4 regions of the Pantoea sp. AS142 genome follow, and region 2 is predicted to be linked to each of the others. Evidence: riboswitches for the same ligand, from Rfam matches in the RefSeq annotation. Region 2 holds a riboswitch; each other region holds the start of a gene.
What was found. A riboswitch is a leader RNA that binds a small molecule or an ion and turns the genes downstream of it on or off. The one in region 2 is predicted to bind thiamine pyrophosphate.

Region 1 (4,694 bases), on a different contig from region 2:
GTTACGCTGCTGGAGTTTGCCAGTGAGATGCGTGCTGACCAGGTGCTGCAGGATAAACTGCGCAGCCTGAAAAACGTTGATGTGATCCTGAACGCGCAGACCACTGAAGTGAAAGGCGACGGTACTAAAGTGACTGGCCTGCACTATATCGACCGTACGACGCAGACCACCCATGAGCTGCCGCTCGCCGGTATCTTCGTTCAGATCGGTCTGCTGCCAAATACGCCATGGCTGGAAGGCGCGGTTGAGCGCAACAAAATGGGTGAGATCATCATCGATGGTAAATGCGAAACCAGCCTGAAAGGCGTGTTCGCCGCAGGTGACTGTACCACCGTGCCGTACAAACAGATCATCATCGCCAGTGGCGAAGGGGCAAAAGCGTCACTCAGCGCTTTTGACTATCTGATTCGTAATAAATCGGCTGAATAACGTTCGCCAGCCAGACAGTAGCCCTTCAGCACCCGTGCTGAGGGGCTTTTTTTTTATTATCCTGTTAATAGCCCGCCAGCGTCATCAGCATCATCCAGATTGGCGTCGTCACTGCCGCAAACAGCGTAGAAAACAGCATACTCGCCGCCGCCGGGCCGGTAATGACATTAAATTTCTGCGACATCAGATAGACGTTAACCCCGACCGCCATCGACCCCAGCAACACCACCACTTTACTCTCCAGCGGCGGCAGACCGGTCAGCCAGGCGATTGCCCATACCGTCATCGGTTGCAGCACCAGCTTCAGCAGACACAGGGTATAGCTCTCTTTCAATCCATCCCGCACCCGATAGTGCGCCAGACTCATGCCCAGCGTTACCAGTGACAGGGGCGCCGCCAGCGAGGCCAGCATTCGCAGCGGTTCAGCGGCGAGTACCGGCAAGGGATGTTGCAGGAAACTCCATGCCGTGCCGCTGAGAATGCCGATGATCAGCGGGTTCTTCAGTACACCGATCAGGGTGCGCCACACGCCTTTCAGCGAGAAGCTGCCCTGTTTTGCCCACTCGACTGAAACGGTCAATAAGGTCCAGAGGATCAGGCTATTAAACACCAGCACCAGCGCTACCGGGGGCAGGGCCTCTGGCCCCAGCAGCACTGTGGCCACCGGGATCCCCAACATCACATTATTGGAAAAGATTCCCCCCAGCGCAAAGACCGATGCCGCCACACCATCCAGATTAAACAGTCGTGCCGCCAGCAACCGGCCCACCATAAACACCAGCAGGCAACTGCCAAAGAAGGCCAGTAACAGGCGCGCATCAACCGGCGGGCTTTGCGAAAAGGTGCTCATGACCCGAAACAACATGCAGGGTAGGGCAACATTGAACACAAAACGGTTCATCCCTTCGCTGATGCTGGCGGGCCATTTTCCGAGGCGCGTCAGGCCGTATCCCAGCAGAATCAGGATAAACAGCGGGGCTGACAGATAAATTTGATGGTTTAAGCTTTCAAACAGCAGTGGCATAGAGAGAGTCTGGTCAGACGATGATTAGTTACCAGACTAACAAATTGCTAACTAACTGTTAACTTAGCGGTGTCTGAATTGACCGTAGCTGGGACGTTAGCCCAACCAGCGGCGTGCCTGCTGGTCAGTAATATCACGGTAATAGACCCGGTGAATAATTTCGCCACAGCCTGAGCAGCGCGCGGAAATATAGGTGGAAAAATACTGTCTGCCATTGGGCGCCATGGCACCCTTGCGTTCAATAATAATATCCTGCCATCGATGGCGGTGTGGAATAAGCGCTGACAATCGCATCATACATCCTGAATAGTATGAATTTCCGTTCCAGAAGTTTTTAACCCCATGAAATATAATATTTTTTACGATGGTGCTGCGAGCAGGTTAATTATTATGGGATAACTCAGGTGGGCGCGGAAAATAATACCCGTCAGAGTAAAAAACGGGGCTACCTATTAAGAGGTAACTTGCTAACCCGCAGCATTAAGCCTCTTTTTGCACCGTCAGGCGTTGATCGGGATCATGTGAATTGTCTCATGCACAATTATTTGCCTGACTGGTGTCGCTTGCTTTCGCCGGACGGCTTGCCTATGCTGCAAACCGTAACACGACTCGGGGTGCCGCTTTCCACAGTGAAAGGGCTGAGAAAAACCCGCTGACCTGAACTGGATAATGCCAGCGTAGGGAAGTCTGATGCCTGACCGCATTCGCCTTCTTGTTCGCCGGTTGGGAGCTATGATGACACATCGATCTCAACACCTTTCTGCCGCGCACTTCGCGCCCCGTTTGCACACTTTCCGTTGTCAGTCACCGCTGGTGCATTGCATGACCAATGACGTGGTCCAGAACTTCACCGCTAACGTCTTGCTGGCACTGAATGCCTCACCGGCGATGGTGATCGATGCTGATGAAGCGGCACAGTTCAGCGGCTTTGCCGATGCCCTGCTGATTAATGTCGGCACCTTAACCCGCGAACGTCAGCAGGCGATGCAGGTTGCTATCACTGCCGCCAGGCAGGCGGGCACCCCCTGGACGCTTGATCCGGTCGCGGTCGGCGCGCTGACGCTGCGCACCGACTTTTGCCAGCAACTGCTGAGCCAGCAACCGGCGGTGATTAGGGGGAATGCTTCAGAGATTCTGGCGCTGGCACAGCAGGCCCGCGGCGGGCGCGGTGTCGATACGCTGCATCAGGCAGATGCGGCCCTTGATGCGGCACAGCAGCTTGCCATCACCTGGCGCACGCTGGTGGTAGTGACGGGTGAAGTGGACTACGCCACCGATGGTCAGCGAATTCTTACCATCAGCGGTGGCACGCCCTTAATGACGCGGGTGGTGGGCACCGGCTGCGCACTCTCGGCCGTGGTGGCCGGTTTCAGCAGTCTGCCTGGCGATCGGCTGATAAATGTCGCCACCGCCTGTCAGGTCATGGCTCGGGCAGGTGAAAAAGCGGCGTCGCAGTCAGCCGGGCCAGGCAGTTTTGCCACAACGTTTATTGATGCGCTCTGGACGCTGGAGGTGGATCATGAAACGCATTAATGCCCTGACGATTGCCGGTACCGATCCCAGCGGCGGCGCAGGCATACAGGCCGATCTCAAAACCTTTTCAGCCCTTGGGGCCTATGGCACCAGTGTGATTACCGCGCTGGTGGCACAGAACACCTGTGGCGTGCAGTCTGTTTACCGTATCACGCCTGACTTTGTGGCCGCCCAGCTCGATTCGGTGCTGAATGACGTACGTATCGACAGTGCGAAAATCGGCATGCTGTCAGAAACGGCCATTGTGGAGCAGGTTGCTGCCCGGCTGAAGCATGCGGAAATCCCGTTTGTGGTGCTGGATACGGTAATGATCGCGAAAAGTGGCGATGCGCTGCTCTCACCAGACGCCGTTGCCAGTGTGCGTGAGCTGTTATTGCCACAGGTCGCGCTGATCACGCCTAATCTGCCAGAAGCGGCGGTGTTGCTCGATTGCGCCATTGCCACAGATGAGGCTGAGATGCGCGAACAGGGGCGGGCATTGCTGGCGCTGGGCTGTCAGGCCGTGCTGATGAAGGGCGGGCACCTTCTGGCGGCGGAGAGCCCGGACTGGCTGGTCACGCATTCAGCAGAGCAGCGATTCAGCACGCGGCGCGTGAATACCCGTCATACGCATGGCACCGGCTGCACACTCTCGGCAGCCTTAGCCGCGTTGCGTCCACGCCATGTTGACTGGGCAGAGACGATTGGAGACGCTAAAAACTGGTTACAGCAGGCGCTGCTGCAGGCGGATTCCCTGGAGGTCGGGAAGGGTATCGGGCCGGTTCACCATTTTCATCAATGGTGGTAATAACGAACGCCCGCATCGACCAGCCAATCGGACGGTGCAGGCGATTAATCTTTCAGGCTCAGGGTGCTTCAAACCAGGCGCTGTTACGCTCGGCAATCGGGGTGATCGAGAAGATCATCTCCTGCAGGTGACGACGCATTGCCGCTTCGGCAGCATCGGAGTCATGGCGCTTCAGCGCGGCAAAAATCTCTTCATGCTGCTCAATCAGCTTGTCCGGCGGAGAGACTTCACTCAGCGTCAGAAATCGCACCCGGTCCATTGCCGCTTTGATATTCTCCACTGTCTCCCAGGCTAGCTTACAGTCAATGCTTTCAGCGATCAGGCGATGAAACTCATCGTCCAGGCTGAGAAAAGCCTGACTGTCATGCCGCTCAGCGGCCATGCGCTGCAGTTGCAGGTTATGCTCCAGCGCCATCAGTGCCGGATCATCAATCTCCAGCGCCGCACGGCGGACCACCGATACTTCCACCGCCTCACGGATAAAGCGGCCATCTGCCACCCGTTTAGCGGAGATTTTGCGCACGAAGGTGCCTCGCTGCGGCAATACCTGTACCAGTCCGGCTTCGGCCAGCTTGATGAACGCTTCGCGTACCGGCTGGCGCGAGACGTTGAAGCGCGCGGAGACCTCTTTTTCAGAAAGTAGCGAGCCCGGCTGAATTGCGCAGGTGACAATATCTCGGCGCAGATACCGGTAAATCTGCTGATTTACCGGTTCGCTGGGGGTAATGGTATAGGCGATCGACATGCAGCAATATCCATATTACGGCTGGCAGAGGCCAGCGCGATGGGAAAGTGTCAGTCTAATCAGCGCGCTGCGTCTGCGCCAGCGCTTTGTTACAGAGCCTTTAGCCGCGGTTTAGAAAGTGCTGCACTGTAGCGCGAGCCCCCTGCGTGGTCAGTTGCTCGTACCAGGCGGTCAGC
Region 2 (4,694 bases):
ACGCATCACAGAACTGAACATCACCGCTTCACGCGCCGACTGATCGGCATATTCCCGCGCCAGCGCAAAGAGCTGAGGCATAGAGACGCTGGCCAGCGCCGACAGCAGCACCCCCAGGGTGAGCAGCGTCAAATAGTGGCGGGTAAAGGCAAACAGCAGCGCATTGGCCAGCGCCATCAGGCAGCAGAAGAGAATAATATGACGCCGGTCGCCGACGCTGTCAGAGCGCTTTGCCACCAGCATGCTCACCACGATACCGGCCACCGCATTGATGGTGAAGAACAGCCCAACCCAGAAAGGTCGTGCCTGCACCTCACGCGTCAAAAACAGACTGAGCGTCGGCGCCTGCAATGCGCCTGCAATGCCCAGCATGAATGAGGCGACCATAAAAGCGAGGTAAACCGGATTGATGCGGCGCTGCCGCGTTAACAGCGATTTCATACCGAAATCCCTTACACAACAAACAGAGGAAAAAAGAAGGGTAGACGATACCGCGCAACATGAAAAAAGCCAGCAGAGATCATCTGCTGGCCGGGTAAATGCACCCTACTCAGAAAAACACTCCGCTGAACAGCGAAGCGAGGGTCGAACGCCATTCACTGCTGAATGCCTCCCGCTCTTCCCATAGCGTAAAGTTTGCTCTTAAAATGAGGCAGGAAAAACAGAGCGCTTTTCACCAGGAGTTCCCCTTTTATGTCCTCATCACGTCTGAAGCAGCAGTTCATTCGCCTGTGGCAGAACTGCCAGGGGCAAACGCAGGAGATTACCCTTAGCGAACTGGCTGACCTGCTGCACTGTTCGCGCCGCCATATGCGCAATCTGCTTAACCGAATGCAGGCCGCAGGCTGGCTGATCTGGCAGGCTGAGGCCGGACGCGGAAAGCGTTCACAGCTTACCTTCTGCTACACCGGACTGGCTTTGCAACAGCAGCGTGCTGAAGATTTGCTGGAGCAGGATCGCATCGATCAGCTGGTCCAGTTGGTGGGCGATAAAAATCAGGTGCGGCAGATGATCAGCGCGCATCTGGGGCGCAGTTTCCGGCAGGGCAAACATATCCTGCGGGTGCTCTACTATCGTCCGCTGCTCAACCTGCTGCCCGGCTCGCCGCTGCGGCGCTCTGAAACCCACATTGCCCGACAGATTTTCAACGGCCTGACGCGGATAAATGAGGAAAACGGGGAAATCGAGCCAGATATTGCGCACCACTGGCAGCAAACTTCCCCGCTTCACTGGCGCTTCTTTCTGCGTCCGGCGATTCGCTTCCATCACGGCAGAGAACTGGAGATGGAGGATGTGCTCGCCACGCTGGAGCGTCAGCGTCCCCATCCGCTCTTTTCCCATATTGCGCAGATCGACTCGCCCGCTCCCTGGACGCTGGATATCCGCTTAAGTCAGCCCGACGAGGGTTTACTCTGGCTGCTGGGCAGCGTCAGTGCGATGATCCTGCCGCGCGAATGGCCGACGCTGCACGACTTTGCCCGTCAGCCCATTGGCACCGGCCCTTACCGGGCGATCCGCAATCAGGAGAGTCAGCTCAAGATCGAAGCTTTTGATGACTACTTTGGTTTTCGCGCCCTGATTGATGATGTCTCTATCTGGGTCCTGCCTGACATCAGCGATGAGATGGTCTACGCCGGCGTACGTCTGCAGGGCGACGGCGCTGATGAAATTCAGGAGGAGAGCCGCCTGGAAGAAGGTTGCTACTATCTGCTGTTCGACCAGCGTTCAGAGCAGGGACGCAACGAGGCGGTCCGGCGCTGGGTCAGCTACCTGTTTAATCCCATCGCCCTGCTTAATCACGCCGGTGTCGGTTATCAGCGTTACTGGTTTCCGGCTTATGGTTTGCTGCCACGCTGGCATCACCGGCGCGACCTGACGCCAGTAGAAAAACCCTCGGGCTTGACCCATCTGACACTGACCTGGTACAGCCAGCATGTTGAGCATGAAGGCATTGCCAACGCGCTGCGTCCGCTGCTGGCACAGCATGGCGTCACGCTGGAAACACGCGAAATCAGTTACGAAAGCTGGTATCAGGGCGAAGCGGAAAGTGATATCTGGCTCGGCAGCGTGAACTTTACTCTACCGCTGACTTATTCGCTGTTTGCGCAGCTCTATGAGATCCCGCTGCTGCATCACTGCCTGCCGATCGACTGGCATGGCGATGCCGCCCGCTGGCGCGAGAAAACGCTGCCGCTGGCCGAATGGAGTAAACAGTTAGTCGAAGACGCGGGTCTGCATCCGCTATTTCACCACTGGCTGCTACTTGAAGGTCAGCGCAGCATGCGCGGTGTTCGGATGAATACGCTGGGCTGGTTTGATTTTAAATCCGCCTGGTTTGCACCACCGGCGCTGTGACGCTTTCACCCCGGCGCTGAAATGACTAGAATGTGACGTTCTCAACGGGGTGCCGCCTGCCAACAGCAAGCAGCTGAGAGAGACCCGTCGAACCTGATTCGGTTAATACCGACGTAGGGATTTGAGAGGCCTCTGTGCTCAGATCCTTTGCGACTCATCCCCTACTCTCCTGAAGGAGCGCAAAGTGTTAAACAAAGTTCTGCCGGTGCTGCTGGTATTCTCCGCCCCCGTTCTGGCGGCAAAACCTGTTCTCACGGTCTACACCTACGACTCCTTCTCCGCTGACTGGGGCCCTGGCCCGGCAGTTAAAAAAGCCTTTGAAGCACAGTGCAACTGCGAGCTGAAATTCGTCACGCTGGAAGATGGCGTGTCGCTGCTGAACCGCGTGCGGATGGAAGGTAAAAACAGTAAAGCGGATGTGGTGCTGGGGCTGGATAACAATCTGGTGCAGGCGGCGCAGAAAACCGGTCTGTTTGCTGAAAGCAAGGTTGATACGTCAAAACTCACTCTGCCCGACGGCTGGCACAACACCACCTTCGTGCCGTTTGACTATGGCTACTTCGCCTTTGTCTACGATAAAAACCGTCTGAAAAATCCACCCAAAAGCCTGAAAGAGCTGGTCGACAGTCCGGAAAAGTGGCGGGTGATCTACGAAGATCCCCGCACCAGCACCCCCGGATTAGGCCTGTTGCTGTGGATGCAGAAAGTCTATGGCGATCAGGCTCCGCAGGCGTGGCAAAAGCTGGCGCAGAAAACCGTGACGGTGACCAAAGGCTGGAGTGAAGCGTATGGCCTCTTCCTCAAGGGCGAAGGCGATCTGGTGCTGAGCTACACCACCTCACCGGCTTACCACATCATCGAAGAGAAAAAAGAGAACTACGCCGCCGCGCCGTTTGCGGAAGGACACTATCTGCAGATTGAAGTTGCCGCTCAGCTAGCCAACAGCAAACAGCCAGCGCTGGCCCGGCAGTTCATGCAATTTATGGTCTCGCCCGACTTCCAGCGTACTGTCCCAACCGGTAACTGGATGTACCCGGTAATCGACACGCCGCTGCCTGCCGGTTTCGGCGCGCTGAACGTGCCCGCCACCGCCCTGCAATTCTCGCCGGAAGAGGTTGCCAGCCAGCGTTCAGGCTGGATTAGTCAGTGGCAACGCGCCGTCAGCCACTGATGCCGCGCTGGTTGATCCCTGGCTCATTCGCCACGCTGCTGTTAACCAGCGTGGCGTTTCTGGCCTTCGGTGCACTCTGGAACGCCGCGCCGGAAACGGACTGGCGCAGCGTGCTGCAGGATGACTACCTGCATCATGTTATCGCCTTCTCTTTCGGTCAGGCGCTGCTCTCGGCCCTGCTGTCGCTGCTGCCTGCGGTGCCGCTGGCACGGGCGCTCTATCGACGCCATTTTCCTGGCCGACAGCTGCTGCTGCGTCTGTGTGCCATGACGCTGGTGCTGCCGGTGCTGGTGGCCGTGTTTGGTCTGCTGACCGTCTACGGTCGTGTCGGCTGGCTGGCGCAGCTATGCCAGCTGCTGGGCATCGGTTATCACTTCTCACTTTACGGTCTGCCAGGCATTCTGCTGGCGCACGTCTTTTTTAACCTGCCAATGGCGACCCGCCTGATGCTGCAGACGCTGGAAAGCATTCCGCCGGAACAGCGTCAGCTGGCGGCACAGCTCGACCTGCGCGGCTGGCACCATTTTCGTCTGCTGGAATGGCCGTGGCTGCGGCGTCAGTTGCTGCCGACCGGTGCGCTGATTTTTATGCTCTGTTTCGCCAGCTTTGCCACCGTGCTGTCGCTGGGCGGCGGCCCGCAGGCGACCACCATCGAGCTGGCGATATTTCAGGCGCTGAGTTATGACTACGATCCCGGACGTGCAGCGCTGCTGGCGCTGCTCCAGCTCGGCTGCTGCCTGACGCTGGTGTTGCTCAGCCAGCGCTTCAGCAAGGCGATCCCCGCCGGAAACAGCCAGATGAACGGCTGGCGCGATCCACAGGATTCGCGCGGGGCACAGGTGGTCGATACGCTGCTGATTCTGCTGGCGCTGATCCTGCTGCTGCCACCGCTGGCGGCGGTCATCGTCGATGGTCTGCACGGCGGATTGCGAGGCGCATTGGCGCAGCCTGCCCTCTGGCAGGCGAGCTTTACCTCATTGCGTATCGCCACTGGCGCCGGTCTGCTCTGTGTAGTGCTGACCATGATGCTGCTCTGGAGCAGTCGCGAACTGCGTCTGCGTCAGCGTCCGGCAGCGGCACAGTTGATCGACACCAGCGGCATGCTGATTCTGGCGATGCCAGGCATCGTGCTCGCCACCGGCTTTTTCCTGCTGTTTAACACCACCAT
Region 3 (4,694 bases), on a different contig from region 2:
TCTCACGTAGTGAAAAGAAGGAACAGGGCCGGCAAGAGGAGGGAACCGGCCCTGGTCAGATAACCTTAACCTGACGGATGCCACGTTAAGGTTTTGGATTAAAGCACGCCAGCGGCAACATAGGTTTTTGCGCGACGCTTTCCCGAAAGAATGCTGGCATTACTTATTTTGCAGTCGCTATGCGAAACAGGTTCCACACATTCCTATTTCTGCGGCTCTGCCAGTGCCAGCAGGGTACGCGTTGCTTCACGCCAGTCATCTGCCTGGGTAATCGCACTCACCACCGCGATGCTGCCCACACCGGTTGCGAGCACATCGGGTGCTCGTGCAATTGAGATTCCGCCAATCGCCACGGTGGGAAGATGCGTCAGACGTGTCAGATGTCGCTTTAGCTGCTCAATGCCCTGAGGCGCAGAAGGCATCTCTTTGGTCTGTGTCGGAAAGATATGCCCAAGCGCGATATAAGAGGGCTGGATCGCCAGGGCGCGATCCAGTTCCGCATCATCGTGGGTGGAGAGTCCCAGTCGCAATCCGGCCTGATGAATGTGGGCGAGATCTGCGAAATCCAGATCTTCCTGACCCAGATGCACGCCATAGGCGTGATGCTTAATCGCCAGCTGCCAGTAGTCATTAATAAACAGGCGCGCGTCAAAGCGTTTGCCCAGTGCAATCGCCTGAGCAATGGCGTGCTCGGCGACCTCATCGGGCTGATCTTTCATGCGCAGCTGCAGCGTGCGAACGCCCGTCTCCAGCAGGCGTTCAATCCACGCGGGACTATCAACTACCGGATAAAGCCCCAGGCGCGGAGCGGTAGCGGGAAATGCAGGCATGGTTAATCCTCATTAATGGCATCGGCGGGGTGATAAAACTCATCGCCGCGGCTGCGTAAACGGTCTGACATTTGCGCCATGCCTACTTCAACCGGCTCGGCACGGGCATCCTGGCGTGCCGCAAACTCGCGCACCTCCTGGGAAATTTTCATCGAGCAGAATTTAGGACCGCACATTGAGCAGAAATGGGCCACTTTGCCCGACTCCTGCGGCAGGGTTTCATCATGCATAGCCCTTGCAGTATGGGGATCCAGCGCCAGGTTAAACTGATCTTCCCAGCGGAATTCAAAGCGCGCTTTGGACATGGCGTTATCACGTATCTGCGCCCCCGGATGGCCTTTCGCCAGATCGGCGGCATGCGCCGCGATTTTGTAGGTGATCAATCCTTGCTTCACATCGTCTTTGTTCGGCAGGCCCAGATGTTCTTTGGGCGTGACGTAACACAACATGGCGCAACCAAACCAGCCAATCATGGCGGCACCGATACCTGAGGTAAAATGGTCATAGCCAGGTGCAATGTCAGTGGTAAGCGGGCCAAGCGTATAGAAGGGGGCTTCATCGCACAGGTCGAGCTGTTCGGTCATGTTGCGACGAATCATATGCATCGGGACATGCCCCGGCCCCTCAATCATCACCTGAACGTCATATTCCCAGGCGATGCGGGTCAGTTCGCCCAGGGTACGCAGTTCGGCAAACTGTGCCTCATCATTGGCATCCTGAATCGACCCCGGACGTAAGCCGTCACCCAGAGACAGGGAAACATCATAAGCGGCGCAGATTTCACAGATCTCCCGGAAGTGCTGATACAGGAAGCTCTCCTGATGATGCGACAGGCACCATTTGGCCATGATCGATCCACCCCGCGACACAATCCCGGTCAGACGCTTCGCGGTCATCGGGACATAACGCAGCAGCACGCCAGCATGGATCGTGAAATAATCGACGCCTTGCTCTGCCTGCTCAAGTAGCGTGTCCCGGAAAATTTCCCAGTTCAGTGCCTCGGCCACGCCATTCACTTTTTCCAGCGCCTGATAAATCGGCACGGTACCAATGGGCACGGGACTGTTTCGCAAAATCCATTCGCGTGTTTCATGAATATAACGGCCGGTAGAGAGATCCATCACCGTATCGGCTCCCCAGCGAGTCGACCAGACCAGTTTTTCCACTTCTTCCTCAATGGAAGAGGTTACTGCCGAGTTACCGATGTTGGCGTTGACCTTAACCAGAAAGTTGCGGCCAATGATCATCGGCTCCGATTCAGGGTGATTGATATTGGCAGGGATGATGGCGCGGCCGGCAGCGACCTCCTGACGGACAAACTCGGGCGTGATATCGGCGGGCAGATGCGCGCCAAAACTATGGCCTGGATGCTGTTGCAGCAACACCTCACTGCGGATTCGCTCCCGGCCCATATTTTCCCGCAGGGCGATAAATTCCATTTCCGGGGTAATGATCCCCTGGCGGGCATAGTGCAGTTGCGTGACGCGGTGGCCTGCGCGGGCACGGCGCGGTGTCGGAAGTTGATCGAAGCGCAGATGATCCAGTCCCTCGTCAGCCAGCCGCTGCTGGGTATAGTCTGAGCTGTTCTGTTCCAGAAGCACGCTGTCGTCGCGTTCAGCAATCCAGCGGGCGCGCAGCTTTTCAAGGCCACGATGAACATCGATCTGTGCCGCGGAATCGCCATAAGCCCCCGCCGTGTCATAGACCGGTACCGCTTCGTTTTGCTCATAAAGAGGCTGTTCTTTGCTGCCGCCGAGGTGGGTCGGGCTGAGCGCGATTTCGCGCATGGGAACGCGAATATCCTCGCGGCTGCCGGTAATCCAGATGCGACGGGACTGGGGAAATGCACTGCCGCTTTGCAAGGAATCGATAAATTCCTGCGCCTGGGCACGTTGTTCACGACGGGTTATTTTTGGGTCAGACATAGCAATCTTCCTGTTAAGGGGGAACGATGCTTGTCCGGAGTTCGGAAGGAGTAACCGTATAGACAGCGTAAACGTACTGGCATACAGAAAATATTTACTCTTGTTCCCTTCGCAGGTTCTAACCTGATCAGGTTCCGCGGATCCCGAATTAACGGTCTCAGCCCAACTGGGCACTCCGACAAGAAGCTGTTTTTACGCTGGCGTCTGATCACAACAGAGTCAGGCGTAAACCTTGTATTTCAAAGCAAAAATAAAAAAGGTTCTTTGGAGTACGCTCCTCAGAACCTGTTCAGCATAAAAGGGCGACGAGATAATCTCAACCCTTTTACCAGTGATGACGGCTAAGCCGGACGCGCGATATGGCTGTCATTGGCAACCGGCGGAGTGGCAAGCTGGTTATCCCATGCCAGCTGGATCAGATTATCTTCCAGCGTAAACCGTGCTTCCAGCACTTCGCCGACTTCGGACAGCGCCTGCTGAAAGGTCATGCAGTTCTCGTCGTCGATCGCCTGTTGCAGTTGACCGTCATACAGTTGCATCAGACGTTCAGTGTTGGCTTCCAACGGTGGATAGATCTGCGCGGCGGCGATCATCGGGCTGTCGCCACTCATTTCACTGATGACGCGTTCATAGATACTGAAGTGACCTGCAGAAAGATAATCGACCAGGCTGTGACAGAAGTTGTCCAGAGCCTGTTCATCCAGACGCGTCAGCGCCTCTTTTTTAGGTTTAAGGCCGACAAGGTGATAATAGGTCACCAGTAGCTGACGACGAGCTTCAAGCCACGAATCGACCAGTTCATTACTGCCACCTACGCGTTCAGCCAGGACGTCTAACTGGTTAAGCATATCTAACTCCATGTGAGTTATAGTTGTTTATCTACACACTTAACATCAGGGCTTCAGCGTGCGTTTTGACGCTAAGGATGACGAAATAAATGCAATACGAAATCTCAAGCGTAGACGCTGGATGGTGGATTGTCAGCCATGAACAGAAACTTTGGTTGCCACAAGGTGATTTGCCCCACGGAAACGCCGAAAAATTTGGTTTGACCGGCAGTAAGGCCCGCACTATCGGTGAATGGCAGGGCGAAAAAGTCTGGCTAATTTGTGAGCCGCGTTCTGCCGATATGTTCTCAGTACGACAGTTGATCGATCAGGATGTAGAGCTGTTTCAGCTGGTGGGTCGCGGTGTGCAGCTGGCAGAATTCTACCGGTCTCATCGCTGGTGCGGCTATTGCGGCCATGAGATGTACCACAGCAAACATGAATTTGCCTGTCTCTGCAGTCACTGCCGCGAGCGTTACTATCCACAGATCGCTCCCTGCATCATTGTCGCTATCCGTCGTGGTGATGAAATCCTGCTGGCGAATCATGCCCGCCATCGCAACAAGGTCTACACCGTGCTGGCGGGTTTTGTGGAAGTTGGCGAGACGCTGGAGCAGGCCGTTGCCCGCGAAGTGATGGAAGAGAGCAATATCCGGGTCAAAAACGTCCGTTACGTCACCTCCCAGCCGTGGCCCTTTCCGCAATCGCTGATGACCGCGTTTATGGCGGAATATGCCAGCGGCGATCTGCAACACGACGGCAAAGAGCTGCTGGATGCGGCCTGGTTCCGTTTTGATGACCTGCCCCTGTTGCCGCCGCCAGGCACCGTGGCGCGCCGTCTGATTGAAGATACCGTCGCCCTGTGCCGCGCCGAAGTGTGAAAGTGCTACACTACACGCCTGTTATTGAGAGAGTGTTGAGATGAGTGAACTGAAGAACGATCGTTATTTGCGTGCCCTGTTACGTCAGCCAGTTGATGTCACGCCGGTATGGATGATGCGACAAGCCGGGCGCTATTTACCGGAGTACAAAGCGACACGCGCCCAGGCGGGTGACTTTATGTCGCTATGTAAAAACGCCGAGTTGGCCTGTGAAGTCACTCTCCAGCCGCT
Region 4 (4,694 bases), on a different contig from region 2:
TCACTGGATCGCGCGCTTTTGCCACCGCAGTGTTAAGCAGCACGCCATCGAAACCCATCTCCATAGCCTGTGCCGCCTGGCCTGGTGCGCCGATCCCTGCATCAATAATCAGCGGTATATCTTTAAACCATGCACGCATAGTGCGCAGCCCCTCGATATTGCGCAGCCCCTGGCCTGAACCAATCGGCGCGCCCCAGGGCATCAGCACTTCACAGCCCGCTTCCAGCAATTTTTCGCCCACAATCAGATCATCGGTGGTGTAGGGAAAGACCTGAAATCCGTCAGCGCAGAGAATGCGCGCGGCTTCAACCAGCGCAAACGGATCGGGCTGTAGTGTGTCGGCATGGCCAATCACTTCCAGCTTTATCCATGTTGTATCGAACAGTTCACGTGCCATCAGTGCCGTCGTCACTGCCTCTTTCACTGTGTGACAGCCCGCGGTATTGGGCAGAATACGTTTATTGAGCCGTTGCAGTAGCGTACGGAACGCCCCGCCCTCGCTGCCTTCCCGTCGCAGGCTGACGGTAATAATCTCCGCACCAGATGCGTCTATCGCCTGATGCAGAATGTCCGGTGATGGATAGCCAGCGGTACCGAGCAGAAATCGGGATTGCGGAACAAACTGGTAGAACATGATCAACCTCCCTGCATGGGTGACAGGATTTCCAACTGGTTTCCCGCCTCAAGCTGCTGGCTGGCATAACAGCTGCGCGGCACAAACTCGCCGTTCAGCGCGGTGGCGACCGTGCGCGGATCAATCTGCTGCTCCTGCAACAGCTCAGCCAGCGTATTTGCACCGGTTTCAATCGTGCGGCCATTAAGTTCCACTCGCATAACTAATCTCCTGAGTGAGTTGCAGCATAAGTTTTTCAGCCATAATCGGGGCCAGCAAAAAACCGTGGCGGTAAAGCCCATTGAGGAAAAAACGGCCATTTTCGTAGCGGACCTGTGGCAGGTTCTGCTGATAAGCGGGCCGGAGACCGGTGCCGCTCTCTGTGATCCGAGCTTCTGCCAGCGCCGGATGCAGACTATAGGCGGCGCTGAGCAGCTCCATCATTGCCCTGGCGCTGATCGGGCTGCTGTCGTGGCTTTCAACCATGGTCGCACCCAGCATGAAGTGGCCACTGGCACGGGGCACCAGATAGCAGGGGAAGCGCGGGTGGAGAAGCCGGACAGGACGGGAGAGCTGAATTTCGGGCGCGTGCAGGATGAACATTTCGCCACGCACTGCACGCAGTGACGGCTGCTGGTCAGCAGCGTGGATGCCACGGCAGTCGATGATTTTCCCGCTGGGTTTACCACTGTGAATGGGCACCCCCGCCTGTTGCAGCTTATCGTGCAGTTGCTGCAACGCGCGGCGCGGATCGAGATGCGCCTCGCCGGCGAAAAACAGGCCGCGGGCAAAGCGGTTTTCCAGCGCCGGTTCAACCTCACCAGGCGCGACCCACTGATGCTGCTCCGTCATGCTGGCGAAGCGCGTCAGTTCGCGGCTGTCGCGCGGCGGCGCAACCACCAGCGTGCCCTGCTGCTCCACGCCCTCTACACGTTTCGCCCACCAGCTGGCAGCGTGCTGGCCCCATTCGATCACCTGTGGAGGTGCACTTTCTGCTTCGCACCAGGGCGCGAGCATGCCCCCTGCCCAGTGCGAGGCCGCACGGCAGTCAGGCTGAGTAATGATTTCAACGGTTTCTCCCTGTTCCGCCAGCAGCGTGGCGACACAAAGCCCGGCAACGCCGCTGCCGACCACCGACCAGCGGCTCAAAATGTCCACCAGACAGCAGAAGAGAGATTCAGGATTAAGTGGGTCACATTCGCCTCGTTATCAGTTAACGAAGACCCGTGATACCAGAAGGGAAAAGGCAAGAGCGGCGCGACTGCACCCTTGCGGCAAGTATCTGATGAGATACCCGTCTTCCTACGCCAGTATCAACTGGGTCAGGTTCTAAGGGTCGCTAAGCCGCGCGGTGCGCTATTAGCCTCTCAGTCTCTCTGGCGAGACTCCCCTGACGGGTTTAGTTGTAAGGTAAGCAGGCAGTTTCGTCAAGCAGACTGCATGGAACAGAGTCAGAAAATCGGGGAGACGTTCAGGGTCTGGCTGTCCGGGCAAACCTGCAATGGCAGCCCGGTCAGGCAAAGGTATTGAAAATGCCGTCGCTACAAAAGCGCCTGCAGCGATTGCGTCACCGCTTCGGTGACTTTGCGAATACGTGGTTCGACGCGGCGATAGTAGGTCCATTTCCCCACTTTACTGGCTTCTACCAGCCCTGCGCTCTGAAGTGCTTTCAGGCATAACGAGGTGGCGGGCTGTGATAAGCCCGCCTTGTCCTGGATGAGACTGGCACAGACGCCATACTGATCGAAAGGATAGAGCTGGGAATAACCCGCAAACGCTTCGTCAGGATTTTTAAGCCACTTTAGCACTGCCACCCGGGTTGGGTTAGACAGTAGCTTCAGGGCATTTTCGGGGGACATGCCGCCTCACAGAACATCAGGATAGGTAAACAGGATAGTCAGTATAGCCTTTCTCACTGCCGCCATACAGGGAGGCGTGATCGACATCATTCAGCGGAAAGCCTGATTTAATCCGCGCCGGCAGGTCAGGATTAGCAATAAATGAGCGGCCAAAACCAAACAGGTCGCCCCAGCCTTTTTCCAGCATATGCTGTGCTTTTTCTGCCGTGTAACGACCTGAATAGATAATCGGTGAGCGAAACGTTTCCCGTAGCGCAATACGGAAACTCTCAGGCATATCCGGACTGTTATCCCAATCCGCTTCGGCTATTGAGAGATAGCAAACTTCCAGTTCGTTGAGCAGTTGCGCGGCACGGATGTAAGTCGCGTGGGGATCGCTTTCGACCAGTCCGAGATAGACGCGCTCTTCGTCGGTACTTGAAAACAGCGGCGCAAACCTGACGCCAACACGGTGGCTGCCAAATACCGAGCTGACCGCCTCAACGACTTCACGCAGAAAACGCAGACGATTCTCAGCTGATCCACCATATTCGTCCGTACGGAAGTTAGTGTGCTCAGAGATAAACTGGTTAATCAGGTAACCGTTGGCGGAGTGCAGTTCCACGCCGTCGAAACCGGCTGCTTTGGCATTCTCTGCTGCCCGTCGGTAGAGTTCCACGATCTCTTTAACTTCAGCGGTGGTCAATTCCCGTGGTGCGCTGGGCGCAGTTAATATCCCGGCTCCTGGCCCTGTTTCAATAAATACCCGGACGTTATCGGCTGTCATGGCTGAAGGCGCAACGGGTGCCTGCTTGCCTGGCTGAAGTTCATTGTGCGAGACGCGACCAACATGCCAGAGCTGACAGAAAATCGTGGCACCTTCCTGATGTACCGCCTCTGTGATCTTTTTCCAGCCGGCAATCTGCGCGTCGCTGTGGATCCCTGGCGTCCAGGCATAGCCTTGCCCGCGAGGCTCAATCTGGGTGCCTTCGGTGATCATCAGTCCCGCGCTGGCGCGCTGGCGGTAATATTCCACCATTATATCGCCGGGAATGTTGCCCGGCTGTTCGCTGCGGCAACGCGTCAGCGGCGGCAGTACTATGCGGTTCCGAAGTTGAAGATTACCCAGATTCAGGGGGGTAAAAAGTGACGACATGACTAAAAATCCTCTGATATGTGAAGAGGTGGTATTATATTTACACATTTAAATTTGTAAATGTGTAATCTCTCCTTTTTTCCTGGGATGGTTGAGATCAGAAAGACAGTTTCAGGCTGGGTCGTTAAATAGTACTGTAATAACAATAAGTAATTGCTGGTCGTGAGGGGATAACGTCAGTCTGGCTATCCTGCAAATGCGGCTCTGTGGCGCGTTTCTTAGCCACGAGTGTACCGTCACTTGCAGGATTATAGCGACATTATAAAGCGTATTTTTCAGTGAACGCCTGCCACTGCTGGCGATAAACCGCCAACTGCTTTAGTGCGGCATCGATAGAGGGCTGTGCTTTGTTGTGCGGGTTAGGCGTGGCACGGATCACGTCGGCAAAGGTGTTAAATACAGCATTCATGTCACTGCCCGACTTTGTCGCCTCCATCATTCTGGCCAATTCAATCTGTGGCCGCGCAGTGCCGCTTTTTACCTGGTCGAGGTCATCACGCGCACCCGCCACGATTTCGCTGGTGCCATATTGATGCGCGATATCCAGCATCTGCTGCGCCCCAAGCAGCAATCTCTCTTCCCGGAATGCCACTTTACTGTCGATCATCTCATCAACAATACCGGTCGCCTGGTCCCGCTTATCCTCCGGGACATATTTCTCAATCAATTTGTGCAGTTTCACCTGCGTAAGCGTCATTGCCATCGCTTCAGAGGTATCACTGTCATCGTACTGATTACGCCCCACCTGACCTTCAGCCAGTACCTGATGAAGCGCGCTCGCGAAGTCATCCATGCTGACCTGGGTGTTATCTGCCGTCATGTCCAGCAGCGGCCGGAATGTCCTGGCATCCCAGCTGGTATTGGGGTCATTAAACAGCGCATAGCCAAGGTTGAACGTCGGCCCCTGGCTGGCTGACTTGCCCCTCACCAAATCTTTCAGATCTTGCAGGTTTTCAGTCTGCTGTTCCGCTGAAATGGGCTCAGGCACGACCTGCATCAGGCGATCTCTCGCCTCCTGAGAGATCACCACTACGGTGTCAGGCAGCGTTTTCCCGGTAATGGATTCGGTTTTGACGTTTGGAGATAA

Region 1: it holds a riboswitch for thiamine pyrophosphate, as region 2 does, so the genes downstream of both, thiM (hydroxyethylthiazole kinase) here and thiB (thiamine ABC transporter substrate binding subunit) in region 2, are expected to answer to the same signal.
Region 3: it holds a riboswitch for thiamine pyrophosphate, as region 2 does, so the genes downstream of both, thiC (phosphomethylpyrimidine synthase ThiC) here and thiB (thiamine ABC transporter substrate binding subunit) in region 2, are expected to answer to the same signal.
Region 4: it holds a riboswitch for thiamine pyrophosphate, as region 2 does, so the genes downstream of both, WFO64_RS08125 (FAD-dependent oxidoreductase) here and thiB (thiamine ABC transporter substrate binding subunit) in region 2, are expected to answer to the same signal.

What each region holds. Positions count from the first base shown of each region.
Region 1 covers NZ_JBBCMO010000002.1:394,849-399,542, forward strand. Annotated here, with positions in the region: gene ahpF (alkyl hydroperoxide reductase subunit F) at 1-429, shown strand, start outside; gene WFO64_RS06835 (AEC family transporter) at 494-1,453, opposite strand; gene WFO64_RS06840 (hypothetical protein) at 1,550-1,747, opposite strand; TPP riboswitch at 2,054-2,154, shown strand; gene thiM (hydroxyethylthiazole kinase) at 2,189-2,986, shown strand; gene thiD (bifunctional hydroxymethylpyrimidine kinase/phosphomethylpyrimidine kinase) at 2,973-3,773, shown strand; gene WFO64_RS06855 (GntR family transcriptional regulator) at 3,832-4,518, opposite strand; gene WFO64_RS06860 (mannitol dehydrogenase family protein) at 4,619-4,694, opposite strand, start outside.
Region 2 covers NZ_JBBCMO010000009.1:133,531-138,224, forward strand. Annotated here, with positions in the region: gene WFO64_RS16535 (MFS transporter) at 1-441, opposite strand, end outside; gene sgrR (HTH-type transcriptional regulator SgrR) at 694-2,355, shown strand; TPP riboswitch at 2,391-2,493, shown strand; gene thiB (thiamine ABC transporter substrate binding subunit) at 2,540-3,526, shown strand; gene thiP (thiamine/thiamine pyrophosphate ABC transporter permease ThiP) at 3,502-4,694, shown strand, end outside.
Region 3 covers NZ_JBBCMO010000018.1:6,742-11,435, reverse strand. Annotated here, with positions in the region: gene WFO64_RS21885 (aminotransferase-like domain-containing protein) at 1-10, shown strand, start outside; gene thiE (thiamine phosphate synthase) at 204-830, opposite strand; gene thiC (phosphomethylpyrimidine synthase ThiC) at 833-2,755, opposite strand; TPP riboswitch at 2,843-2,943, opposite strand; gene rsd (sigma D regulator) at 3,097-3,603, opposite strand; gene nudC (NAD(+) diphosphatase) at 3,693-4,463, shown strand; gene hemE (uroporphyrinogen decarboxylase) at 4,504-4,694, shown strand, end outside.
Region 4 covers NZ_JBBCMO010000003.1:27,961-32,654, reverse strand. Annotated here, with positions in the region: gene WFO64_RS08135 (thiazole synthase) at 1-634, opposite strand, end outside; gene thiS (sulfur carrier protein ThiS) at 637-834, opposite strand; gene WFO64_RS08125 (FAD-dependent oxidoreductase) at 818-1,762, opposite strand; TPP riboswitch at 1,896-2,015, opposite strand; gene WFO64_RS08120 (ArsR/SmtB family transcription factor) at 2,155-2,472, opposite strand; gene WFO64_RS08115 (alkene reductase) at 2,489-3,607, opposite strand; gene WFO64_RS08110 (hypothetical protein) at 3,867-4,694, opposite strand, start outside.